3 regions of the Vibrio sp. Vb1574 genome follow, and region 2 is predicted to be linked to each of the others. Evidence: predicted binding sites of a transcription regulator. Region 2 holds the regulator's gene; each other region holds the start of a gene.
What was found. Region 2 encodes MetJ, which represses methionine synthesis genes. Its sites were predicted from a motif close to TTAGACNTNTANANGTCTAA; they were not measured.
Positions count from the first base shown of each region.

Region 1 (4,274 bases), on a different contig from region 2:
GCGATAGTTGATTTGATATTATCGCCCCCCAAAATGACTTTTGAGCGTGCATTCAACATGATTCAACAATTGCTGGTTACTTTCCCTCCGATGCTATTTGGCGCACAAGCGCTACTGACTTTGCTTCTAATAAAGGGCGATATTTGTCCTGGTCAGCGAGGACGTCTTCATAAAATGTTGCCAGCAGTAGCTGTATTGTGGCTCGCTGTTGCGTCACTTCGCATTGAAGCATTTATGATCGTGTTTGCTATTTTCTACTTCTATTCTCAGGTTCAAACCAAGAAAACGCGTGAAAAAGGGCCACTATGGGCGATGCATTTAGCGAATGGTTTGGCCTTTGCGTATGTGAGTATTCAAGTATTTGAGCAATCAAGCTGGCCAGCATCGATAGCGATGGCGCTAATGATATTTTTCCTTGGGGCGTCATTTTCTCAATTGCTGCTTACGATATCTCGCAGCAGATTACAGGCATTTCACCGCATTTTACCAGTTACGGGCATTGTGTCTGGAATGCTATTAGTCATCGCAACGTTGTTTGCTTCTTACCAGTTAAATGAAGCTGCACTGAACGCTGCAACAAAGCCGATCTTGCTGTCTTTAGCTATGCTAATTTCTTCAATTATTGTGTGGTGTTGGCATATTTTTACGCATAAGAAACCAGAAAAGGTGCAACTGAGCGTAGCCTTGTTGCTAGCACTCGTGTCGATGACGAGCCTGCAAGGTTTATTCTCTCTCGCGGCTTAACCTCTATTCTAAAGACAAAGCTAGACGGCTTATATCCAAGTGCTTTCTTGGTGTTTGGGTATAAGGTGATCACGTTTTAGATCGCACTCACTTTAAATTCGCATAATTGCTACTACGCTTGTTTATATACCTTGTCGAAGAGGAGAGTCGCGATGGATTTAAGCAATGTAGGTAATCTGGACAGCACTATTTTGCTAGGTATCGTCAACGAAAAGCTACGTTTAGAGTGCGACAGTTTTGACGAGTTAGTATCAGTGTATGAGATGGATGTAGAGTCTGTAGTCGGCAAGCTTGATATGCTCGGTTATCAGTACGATCCATTGACTAACCAATTTAAAGCATATCAACGCTAAGCCTTTCATAACCCAAATCTTTTAAGCCACCTTGATTCCGTCAAGGTGGCTTTTACATTGTAGCCTCGCGGTTGCGAAAAAAGCTTGTAAGTAACGCTTTTCTTTCTCTGAGTGACGCGTTGCAGCAAACAAGCGACGCCATAAGCCTTGGCCGAAAGGTTTACTGGTAATAAGACCTTGGCGAGAAAATTCAGAAATCGCCCAATTGGGTAGTGCCGCCACCCCTAATCCAGCAGAGACCATCTGAACTAACATGAGAGTGTTGTCGGCTTGCTTCCATTTCGCAGGTTCTATTCCTGCTGGCTGAAGAAAGTGTTTTACGACGTCTAGCCTTTGTTTTTGAACCGGATAAGAGAGCATGGTTTGATCTGCGAGATCTTGCGGCTCAATAATTTCTTTTTCCGCCAATGGGTGGTTGGTTGCGGTAATTAAACGCATTTCAAAGTCGAATAGAGGCTCGTAGTGGACTTCGGATCGAGGTTGGATATCGGAAGTAATAACGAGATCGAGTTCGCCTGCCAATAGAGCTGGGAGTGGTTCAAAGCCAAAACCAGAGGAAAAGTCCAATGTTACGCTAGGCCAAGCAAGTTGGTACTCCCTAAGTGCAGGCATTAGCCATTGGAAGCAAGAGTGACATTCAATGGCCATATGTAATCGGCCATTGACGTCCTCTTTCAAGCTCGCTAAATCATTTTCTGCTCTTGCGAGTTTCGGAAGGATATCTTCTGCAAGACGCAATAGGATTTCTCCCTCTGAAGTGAACTTCACCGGACGAGTCTTTCTCAGGAACAGTTGCCCTCCAATTCGCGCCTCCAAATCTTTGATCTGATGAGACAGTGCCGACTGAGTGAGATGCAAAGCGGTCGCTGTCGCCGTTAGAGAGCCAGTGTCTCGAAGCGAAGTGAGTGTCCGCAAATGTTTTAGCTCTATCATGAATTCCTTTCATCCTTTGTTGCTCGCTATGAACAGAATAGCAATCGTGTAAATAACTTAACGACAAAAAATGGATATGTAAACGTCTAGACGTCTATTTGTTGTTTTTATTTGCGAATCATGTCGCTTCATGATGAATTTTTTTAATAAACAAGTTGAATAAATGGACGTTGTTCTAATATCAGATGAGAGCGATAGTTTAGCCATCCAGACATCTTATTCTTTACCGAAAGATGCTCTGATCCAAACAAATTGAACAAAATTGAGAAAGGAATAGGGACATGGCGACAACGACTCACATACTAGGTTATCCACGCATTGGTGAAAAAAGAGAATTAAAATTCGCTCAGGAGAAATACTGGCGAGGAGAAATTGATCAAGCTGAGCTTAAAAAGGTTGGGGCAGATCTACGCGCCAAAAACTGGCAAACACAAACGGATTCAGGTTTGAGTTTTGCCACTGCTGGCGACTTCGCTTGGTATGATCATGTACTGACGACCACGTTGCTATTGGGTCATGTGCCAAAGCGTCACGCTGATGGTTTCCCTAACCTGGATACGTTGTTCAAAGTGGGTCGCGGTCAATCTCAGGCGGGTTGCAGCTGTGCGGGCGCTGCGGCATCGGATATGACCAAATGGTTCAACACAAACTACCATTACATCGTCCCTGAATTCAGCAAGGACGATACGTTTGAAGTGAGCTGGCCGCAACTGTTTGAAGAAGTCAACGAAGCGCTTCAAGCTGGCCACCAAGTGAAGCCTGTTTTGCTTGGCCCAGTCAGTTACCTTTACTTGGGCAAAGAGGTCGAAGAAGGGTTTGACCGCTTAACCCTGCTACCACGCTTACTTACTGCTTACCAAGCTATTTTGGCAAAGCTAGCAAGTCAAGGTGTTGAGTGGGTTCAGATTGATGAGCCAATTTTGTCACTGGAGCTAGAAAGCAAATGGGCTGATTCGTTTAAGCTAGCCTACCAAGTGATTCGAAGCGATGTAAAAGTGCTGCTAACGACGTACTTTGACTCCGTAAGCGATACGCTAGACAAAATTGTAGAGCTACCGGTGGATGGTTTGCATATCGATTTATCTGCCGTCCCTCAGCAGCTTGACGATGTGGTTGCCAAGTTACCGGAGGGGTGGGTGCTTTCTGCTGGCGTTGTGAATGGTCGTAACGTGTGGCGTTCGGATTTAAGTGCCCAACTCGAGCGTCTACAGCCAGTCAAAGAGAAACTGGGCGACAAACTTTGGGTTGCCAGTTCATGTTCTCTGCTACATAGCCCTGTTGATTTAGCACTGGAAACAGAACTGAGCGAAGAAGTAAAAAGTTGGTTTGCCTTTGCAAAACAAAAAGTGGCAGAAGTCGCCTTGCTTGGCCGAGCGCTCGATGGTGACCAAAATGCGATTCTCGCTTGTGATACCTATAGCCAGCCAATCAAAGCGCGCAAGACAGCAACACATGTGAATAAACCTCAAGTACAAGCGCGTTTAAACAACATTACCGCGTCACTTGCCGAGCGCAGCGCACCTTATGCAGAGCGTGCTGCGCATCAAGCTGAAGTATTGGGCTTGCCTTTGTTGCCAACAACGACAATCGGCTCTTTTCCTCAAACGGGTGAAATCCGGGTGCAGCGCAGCGCTTATCGTACAGGTCAATTATCTGAGTCTGAATATATCCAAGCACTTAAAGGACATATTGCTGACGCAGTAAAACGTCAAGAGGCGCTCGACCTAGATGTGCTTGTTCATGGTGAAGCAGAGCGTAACGACATGGTGGAATACTTCGCTGAGAACTTGGCGGGTTTTCAAACGACCAAATTTGGTTGGGTACAGAGTTATGGCTCTCGCTGTGTGAAACCTGCCATTGTAGTTGCTGACATTGAACGTGAAAAACCGATCACGGTTGAATGGTCGACGTACGCCCAGTCGCTAACCAGCAAACAGATGAAAGGCATGTTGACTGGACCAGTAACGATTTTATGTTGGACGTTCCCACGTGAAGACATCACACGTCAAGAAATTGCGCAGCAACTTGCTTTGGCACTGCGTGATGAGGTGTCTGACCTGCAAGATGCAGGCATCAATATCATTCAAATTGATGAGCCAGCCATTCGAGAAGGTTTACCACTCAAAAAACGCGATCACAAAGCGTACTTAGAATGGGCCGTAAATGCGTTTAAGGTCTCTGCGGCAAGTGCAAAACCAGAAACTCAGATTCACACTCATATGTGTTACAGCGAGTTCAATGAAA
Region 1 covers NZ_JAWOTC010000020.1:30,251-34,524, reverse strand. The annotation lists gene R7O12_RS13890 (hypothetical protein) at 34-744, shown strand; gene R7O12_RS13885 (DUF4250 domain-containing protein) at 897-1,097, shown strand; gene metR (HTH-type transcriptional regulator MetR) at 1,119-2,030, opposite strand; gene metE (5-methyltetrahydropteroyltriglutamate--homocysteine S-methyltransferase) at 2,312-4,274, shown strand, end outside.
Region 1: metE (5-methyltetrahydropteroyltriglutamate--homocysteine S-methyltransferase) is a predicted target of MetJ. The motif match lies at 2,109-2,128, and genes of this name have one in related genera.

Region 2 (4,274 bases):
CAGACAAGGAATATCACGAATCTATCGATGAGATGAAGCATGCCGATCATCTAATTGAGCGTATTTTGTTCCTTGAAGGCTTACCGAACCTACAAGATTTAGGTAAGTTGATGATTGGTGAAGATACCAAGGAAATGCTCGAGTGTGACTTAAAGCTTGAAATGGCGGCTATTCCAGATTTAAAAGATGCGATTGCCTACGCTGAAGACATTCGAGATTATGTGTCTCGAGATCTCTTCCAAGATATTCTTGAAGATGAAGAAGAACATGTTGATTGGCTAGAGACGCAACTTGGCTTGATTGAAATGTCTGGTATTGAGAATTATCTCCAAGCGCAATACGTGGACGAAGAGTAACGATACTTTCTGAGTTTGCATACTCCAATAATAGTAAGAAGAAAGAGCACCTGACTCGAAAATCGGGTGCTTAACCCCGTTATCTGGTCTAATCTCTTTTATTATCGGCTTTTTAAGGATATTGCTCGCAATCTTGCCTATGAAGTTTGATTTCTATCCGATAGAATTTATGCCCCCTTACCTAAAAATAAAAAAGAGAAACGTCCATGTCTGAAGACAACCACCAAGCAGCCACTCCAGAAGAAGAACATCGCCAAAAAGCATTGGATTACCATGCTTATCCAACTCCAGGAAAGATTGCTGTCGAACTGACAAAGCCTGCGGAAACGGCGGGTGACCTTGCCCTTGCTTACAGCCCTGGTGTTGCAGAGCCAGTGCGTGAAATCGCACAAAACCCGGATAACGTGTACAAGTACACTGCAAAAGGGAACATGGTTGCTGTTATTTCTAACGGTACCGCTATTCTAGGTCTAGGTAACCTAGGTCCACTTGCATCTAAGCCAGTGATGGAAGGTAAAGCGTTACTGTTTAAGCGTTTTGCAGGTCTTGACTCTATTGATATTGAAGTTAAGCACCGCACGATCGATGAATTTGTTGATACTGTTGCGAGCATTGCAGACACTTTTGGCGGTATCAACCTTGAAGATATTAAAGCACCAGACTGTTTTGAGATTGAAAAGCGTCTGATTGAACGTTGTGATGTACCAGTATTCCACGATGATCAACATGGTACTGCTATTGTAACGGCAGCGGGTATGCTGAATGCAATCGAACTTCAAGGTAAGAAACTTGAAGATTCAACAATTGTTTGTCTTGGCGCTGGCGCTGCCGCTGTAGCGTGTATGGAGCTTCTGATCAAATGCGGCGCAATGCGCGAAAAAATCTACATGCTAGATCGCAAAGGTGTGATTCACACTCGTCGTGATGATCTTAATGAATATAAGCAGCTATTTGCGAACAATACAGATAAGCGCACACTAGAAGACGTGATTGAAGGTGCAGATCTGTTCCTAGGTGTATCTGGTCCAAACCTATTGCCAGCGGAAGCGTTGAAGTTGATGGCAGATAAGCCAATCGTATTCGCATGTTCTAACCCGGATCCTGAAATCAAGCCGGAACTTGCTCACGCAGTTCGTGATGACTTGATCATGGGTACTGGCCGTAGTGATTATCCTAACCAAGTTAACAACGTATTGTGTTTCCCATTCATTTTCCGCGGTGCTCTTGATGTGCGTGCAAGTGAAATCAATGATGAAATGAAACTTGCAGCCGTTGAGGCGATTCGTGAGCTAGCAAAAGAGCCTGTACCTGAAGCCGTATTGAAGGCTGCAGGTGTTGATAAGCTAGAGTTTGGTGCGGACTATATTATTCCAAAACCAATGGATTCACGTTTGCTACCACGTGTTGCAAAAGCGGTTGCTCAGGCGGCGGTTAATTCAGGTGTAGCTCGTATCGAGATGCCTGAAAACTACATGGCAGAGTAATATATCTTTCAGATGTGATACATAAAAAATGGGACGCTATTGCGTCCCATTTTTTATGTCATTCATTTGGCTCGAGGCAAGAGTTATTACCTGAAACCTCTTATCAGGCTTTTTTATTCTTCGTCGAATGACTCAAATTCGATGCCCATTTCCGTCATCAGCGCTTTTACTTCTGTTGGAATATCATCAGGACGGTCTTTACGAAGGTCTTCATCTGTCGGAAGTGGCTGACCTGTGTACGCGTGCAAAAATGCCTCGCATAGCAGTTCGCTATTGGTTGCATGGCGTAAGTTATTGATCTGACGGCGAGTACGCTCATCAGTTAGCACCTTTAAAACTTTTAGCGGGATAGAGACGGTAATTTTTTTTACTTGTTCGCTTTTTTTGCCGTGCTCTGCATATGGGCTAATGTATTCGCCATTCCAGTCAGCCATTGCACACCTTCATTTATGTAATCGGTTAAAAATAATTTAGGTTCTGATTTTAGCTGCATTTACCGCCATAAGCAAAGACATATAGACGTCTAGAAGTGTTGACGTCTCATTTTTTGACGAGTAAAGTGAACATAACAGCAAAGGAAGCGTGTTGATCACTTTATGTTACTCATTAGATATAGCGCATTCCTATTTAGAAGTCATTACCCGTGAAAGGATACACCCATGAGCACTCGCAAACCTGCGACCATTGCAGTACGCACTGGTATTGAATCAGACAGCCAATATCATGCTGTCGTTCCACCTATTTATCTTTCCACTAACTATGGTTTTCCTGCTTTTGGTGAAGTGCCCAAGTATGATTACACACGATCTGGTAATCCAAACCGCGGACTGTTGGAAAGTGCGCTATCTGAACTTGAGTCTGGAAAAGGAGCGGTTGTTACTAACTGCGGTACGTCGGCATTAAATTTATGGGTTTCCGCTTTTCTCGGCCCAGATGATCTCATTATTGCTCCTCACGATTGTTATGGTGGTACCTATCGTCTTTTTAATACCCGAGCTAACAAAGGCGATTTTAAGGTTCAGTTTGTCGATCAATCAGACGAACAGGCTTTAGATGCTGCATTGGCACAAAAACCAAAACTCATTTTGCTAGAAACTCCGTCAAACCCTCTGGTTCGCGTAGTGGATATTGCAGCTACTTGTGAAAAAGCGAAACAAGTCGGCGCGTTAGTTGCGGTGGACAATACCTTTTTGACACCCGTGTACCAAAAACCTTTAGAGCTAGGTGCGGATTTTGTTATCCACTCCACAACAAAGTACATCAACGGTCATTCGGACGTAATTGGTGGGGTAATCATCACCAACACAGAAGCGCATGCAGAAGAGCTTGCATGGTGGGGCAATTGTATTGGTGCAACGGGCACACCTTTCGATAGTTACATGACACTGCGAGGTATTCGTACGCTTGGTGCTCGTATGAAAGTACATGAAGAGAGCTCACAGCAGGTACTGGCTTACCTACAGAAACAAGCGTTAGTTAAAACTATCTATCATCCAAGCCTGCCGGAACATCCAGGTCACGACATTGCTAAAAAGCAGCAAACGGGCTTTGGCTCTATGTTGAGTTTTGAGTTTGCTGGTTCGTTTGAGCAGCTAAAGGTGTTTGTGAAAGAGCTCCAACTGTTTTCATTAGCTGAATCATTAGGTGGTGTAGAAAGTTTGATTTGCCACCCGGCATCCATGACTCACCGTGCAATGGGTGAGGAGGCACTGGCGGAGGCTGGGGTCTCTCATCAACTATTGCGTTTGTCTGTCGGTTTGGAAGATGCACAAGACCTCATCACAGATTTAGAACAAGCGTTCGCTAAAGCTACCCAGTAATAGGAGACGATAACAATGACTGTACAACGTCAGCTGCATAAGTTTGGTGGCAGTAGCTTAGCAAACCCAGAATGCTACTTACGCGTTGTGGGTATTCTCAAAGAGTATTCGACAGAAAATGATCTTGTGGTCGTCTCTGCTGCAGGAAAAACCACTAATCGCTTGATTGAGTTTTTGGAAGGGTTAAATAAAGATGGCCGAATTGCGCATGAAGCGCTTCAAAGCTTGAGACAGTTCCAAACTGAGCTAATAGAAAGCTTGTTGGAGAGTGAAGCAAAAGAAGAGCTGTTAGCTTTATTACATGATGAGTTCAGTACTCTCTCGGAGCTGACTGCACCACTCACTAATGCGCAAAAAGCTGCGGTACTGGGACACGGAGAAGTATGGTCTGCTCGCCTATTGGCCGCGTTATTATCTCAACGTTCTATCCCTGCGGTTGCACAAGATGCACGAGCGTTTTTACGTGCAGAAGCGGGAACTCAACCAGAGGTTGATCGCGCTCGTTCATACCCTTTAATTAAAGAGATCCTCGCGCAGCATAACCATAAACGTGTGGTAATTACTGGCTTTATGGCTCAGAACGAGGCAGGAGAAACCATTCTACTTGGTCGTAA
Region 2 covers NZ_JAWOTC010000068.1:3,547-7,820, reverse strand. The annotation lists gene bfr (bacterioferritin) at 1-356, shown strand, start outside; gene R7O12_RS23125 (malic enzyme-like NAD(P)-binding protein) at 563-1,840, shown strand; gene metJ (met regulon transcriptional regulator MetJ) at 1,954-2,274, opposite strand; gene R7O12_RS23115 (O-succinylhomoserine (thiol)-lyase) at 2,500-3,660, shown strand; gene R7O12_RS23110 (bifunctional aspartate kinase/homoserine dehydrogenase II) at 3,676-4,274, shown strand, end outside.

Region 3 (4,274 bases), on a different contig from region 2:
GCAAGCTTGCTTTGTGTCCGCGCTCTCTCTCCCAACTGGCATCATACAAGCCCAGCGCGAGAAACGGACCGATTAACATGTAAACAATCAAACTGGGCATGACGACCAAGTGTGTGCCTTGCCACTGTACGAGCAAAACAATGCCTATCGCAGCCGCCATAAAACAGATGCCATAGAAAGCACTAATAAGTGGCATTCGCACGAAATCATGCAGACCTAATGCTAGCCAATGAAAAGGTGCAGAAAGATTGACCGTATTGCACGGTATGGTTCTGGCGTATTCGTTGTCTGGCACTTCCTTTCGCTTGTTGTGGAAGTCCGATGGATTAACAGTTCGAGGCATAACTCCTCCTTGATTTATTCCCACATTATCCGCTTATACCAACTGACAGCGGTTTTTGTTCAGTCAAACTTGAAGCGACTTTTTCAAGTTTACATCTGAGCATTGGCTTAGTTTGGTATCGGCCATAAAGATGCCTGACTCATGTCTTTACTTAAGTGTTGCTTCCACAGTCGCCAGCATCCGACGTCTCTATTTAAATTGGAGTTAACAATATTTTAACTATTGGCGGAGATGGGATAATTTACAAATAATTGCTTAAAATTTATTCGGTATAAAAATGAGGGAGAAACAGGACTGCTTTGTGGGGCAGGGCGGTATGAGTCGAAATGACTAGATAAAAGTTGCTGAAAATAAAAAGCCCCCACCATAGGCGAGGGCTTGATTGATTCTTGCTTGGCTTGATTATTTGATGCCAGCGAAATCGCGTAGAAGTGCAGCTTTGTCTGTTGCTTCCCACGGGAATTCTTCACGACCGAAGTGACCGTAAGCCGCTGTCTTCTTGTAGATAGGTTGAAGAAGGTTAAGCATTTCTTGTAGACCGTATGGACGTAGGTCGAAGAATTGACGAACCGCTTCAATGATGATGTCGTGAGATACTTTCTCAGTACCGAACGTTTCCACCATGATAGACGTTGGATCAGCAACACCGATTGCGTAAGAAAGTTGGATCTCACAACGGTCAGCCATGCCTGCCGCTACGATGTTTTTCGCTACGTAGCGTGCTGCGTATGCTGCACTACGGTCAACTTTTGATGGATCTTTACCAGAAAACGCACCGCCACCGTGACGAGCTGCGCCGCCGTAGGTATCTACGATGATCTTACGACCAGTTAGACCACAGTCACCCATAGGACCACCGATTACGAAGCGACCGGTTGGATTAATGAAGAAGTTTGTTTCTTTGTTGATCCACTCAGAAGGTAGCACTGGCTTAATGATCTCTTCCATTACCGCTTCACGCAGGTCTGAAGTTGAGATTGAATCACAGTGTTGAGTTGAAAGAACAACCGCGTCGATACCAACGATGTTACCTTGATCGTATTGGAATGTTACCTGAGATTTTGCATCAGGACGCAACCAAGGTAGTGTGCCGTTTTTACGAACTTCTGCTTGCTTTTGAACAAGACGGTGAGAGTAAGTAATTGGCGCTGGCATTAGTACTTCAGTTTCGTTACAAGCGTAACCAAACATGATGCCTTGGTCGCCTGCACCTTGTTCTTTAGGGTCAGCTTTATCAACACCTTGGTTGATATCTGGCGACTGTTTACCGATTGTGTTTAGTACCGCACAAGAATCTGCGTCAAAGCCCATATCTGAATGTACGTAGCCGATTTCACGAACGGTTTCACGAGTTAACTCTTCGATGTCTACCCATGCTGAAGTCGTGATTTCACCACCCACCATTACCATACCGGTTTTAACGTAAGTCTCACATGCAACACGAGCCTTTGGATCTTGCTCTAGAATCGCGTCAAGAACCGCATCAGAAATCTGGTCTGCAATTTTATCTGGATGACCTTCTGATACTGACTCAGAAGTAAACAGGTGCTTAGCCATGTTAGCTCCACTATATCTGGTTTAAAACTGGGGAATGATAAACTCTCCAGCGCAAATTAATACTAATTTTTGTAGGTGTATCTACATCTAGACGTCTATTCTAAATTTGATTGCTCGAATTACAAGCTCTTTTTTGGTTTTTGTTATAACCAAACGTTTGCCTGATTTATTGATAATTTTAAGAACTTCGAACGATTTGGCGCGAAAGGTGCAATATTTGTGAGGTTTTGGACTGGAAAACGTTTGCACACCCAACAGGGCTTTGAGAGAATTATGACCTACTTTTCGTTTCGCTTAATGTACTCAGGAGCAGACATGTCGTCTCGTAAACATCTTGCCAATGCAATTCGTGCTCTAAGCATGGATGGTGTTCAACAAGCTAACTCAGGCCACCCAGGCGCACCAATGGGTATGGCTGATATCGCTGAAGTTCTTTGGCGCTCTCACCTAAACCATAACCCTTCAAACCCAGAGTGGGCCGACCGCGATCGCTTTGTGCTGTCAAACGGTCATGGGTCAATGCTTATTTACTCTCTACTGCACTTAAGCGGTTACGAGCTATCTATTGACGATCTGAAAAACTTCCGTCAATTGCACTCAAAAACCCCAGGTCACCCAGAGTACGGCTACGCGCCTGGTATCGAGACAACAACGGGTCCTCTAGGTCAAGGCATAACTAACGCTGTTGGTATGGCGATCGCAGAGAAAGCACTAGCGGCACAGTTCAACAAAGAAGGTCACGATATCGTTGACCACTTTACGTATGTGTTCATGGGTGACGGCTGTCTAATGGAAGGCATCTCGCATGAAGCATGCTCTCTTGCTGGGACGTTAGGTCTAGGCAAACTGATCGCGTTCTGGGATGACAACGGCATTTCTATCGACGGTCACGTTGAAGGCTGGTTCTCTGACGATACACCTAAGCGTTTTGAAGCGTACGGCTGGCATGTAATCCCAGCAGTCGATGGTCACGACTCAGACGCGATCAACGCAGCAATTGAAGCAGCAAAAGCGGACCCACGTCCTACGCTTATCTGTACCAAAACAATTATCGGTTTCGGTTCTCCTAACAAGTCTGGTTCGCACGACTGTCACGGTGCACCACTAGGTCACGATGAAATCCAAGCGGCTCGCGAATACCTAGGTTGGGAGTACGGCCCATTTGAGATCCCGGCAGATGTTTACGCTGAGTGGGATGCAAAAGAAGCGGGCGCCGCGAAAGAAGCAGCTTGGAATGAAAAATTCGAAGCATACGCTGCAGCTTACCCTGCTGAAGCGGCAGAGCTTAAACGTCGTCTAAACGGCGAACTTCCTGCACAGTGGGAAGAAAAAGCGAACCAAATCATTGCCGATCTTCAAGCAAACCCAGCGAACATTGCATCACGTAAAGCATCGCAAAATGCACTAGAAGCGTTTGGTCAAATGCTTCCTGAGTTTATGGGTGGTTCTGCTGACCTAGCGCCTTCTAACCTGACCATGTGGTCTGGTTCTAAGTCTCTAGAAACGGAGGACTTCTCTGGCAACTACATCCACTATGGTGTACGTGAATTCGGTATGACTGCTATCATCAACGGTATCGCATTGCACGGTGGTTTCGTTCCTTACGGCGCAACATTCCTAATGTTCATGGAATACGCTCGTAACGCAATGCGTATGGCTGCGCTGATGAAAATTCAGAACATCCAAGTTTACACGCATGATTCGATCGGTCTTGGCGAAGATGGCCCAACTCACCAACCTGTTGAGCAAATGGCGTCTCTACGTGTAACTCCAAACATGAGCACATGGCGCCCATGTGACCAAGTTGAGTCTGCAGTTGCATGGAAACTAGCGATTGAACGTAAAGATGCACCAACTGCACTTATCTTCTCTCGTCAAAACCTAGCGCAACAAGAGCGTACTGCTGAACAAGTCGCAGACATCGCGAAAGGTGCTTACATCCTGAAAGATAGCGAAGGTAAGCCTGAGCTAATCCTTATCGCAACAGGTTCTGAGGTTGAGCTTGCAGTGAAAGCCGCTGAGCAACTAACTTCAGAAGGCAAGAAAGTACGCGTTGTTTCAATGCCATCAACAGATGCATTCGATAAACAAGACGCTGCTTACCGTGAATCTGTACTGCCATCAGACGTAACGGCACGTATCGCTATTGAAGCGGGCATTGCGGATTTCTGGTACAAGTACGTAGGCTTCGACGGTCGCATCATCGGTATGACAACATTCGGTGAATCAGCACCTGCTGGTCAGCTATTCGAGATGTTTGGCTTCACGACTGAAAACGTAGTGAACACAGCTAAAGAATTGCTAGCGTAATTGCAGGACCGTCTAAACAGTCGAACGTAAACGACGATTGTTAAACGCTAAAGTTAGAAAGGCC
Region 3 covers NZ_JAWOTC010000001.1:368,141-372,414, reverse strand. The annotation lists gene R7O12_RS01635 (DUF2189 domain-containing protein) at 1-343, opposite strand, end outside; gene metK (methionine adenosyltransferase) at 746-1,900, opposite strand; gene tkt (transketolase) at 2,216-4,210, shown strand.
Region 3: metK (methionine adenosyltransferase) is a predicted target of MetJ. The motif match lies at 1,980-1,999, and genes of this name have one in related genera.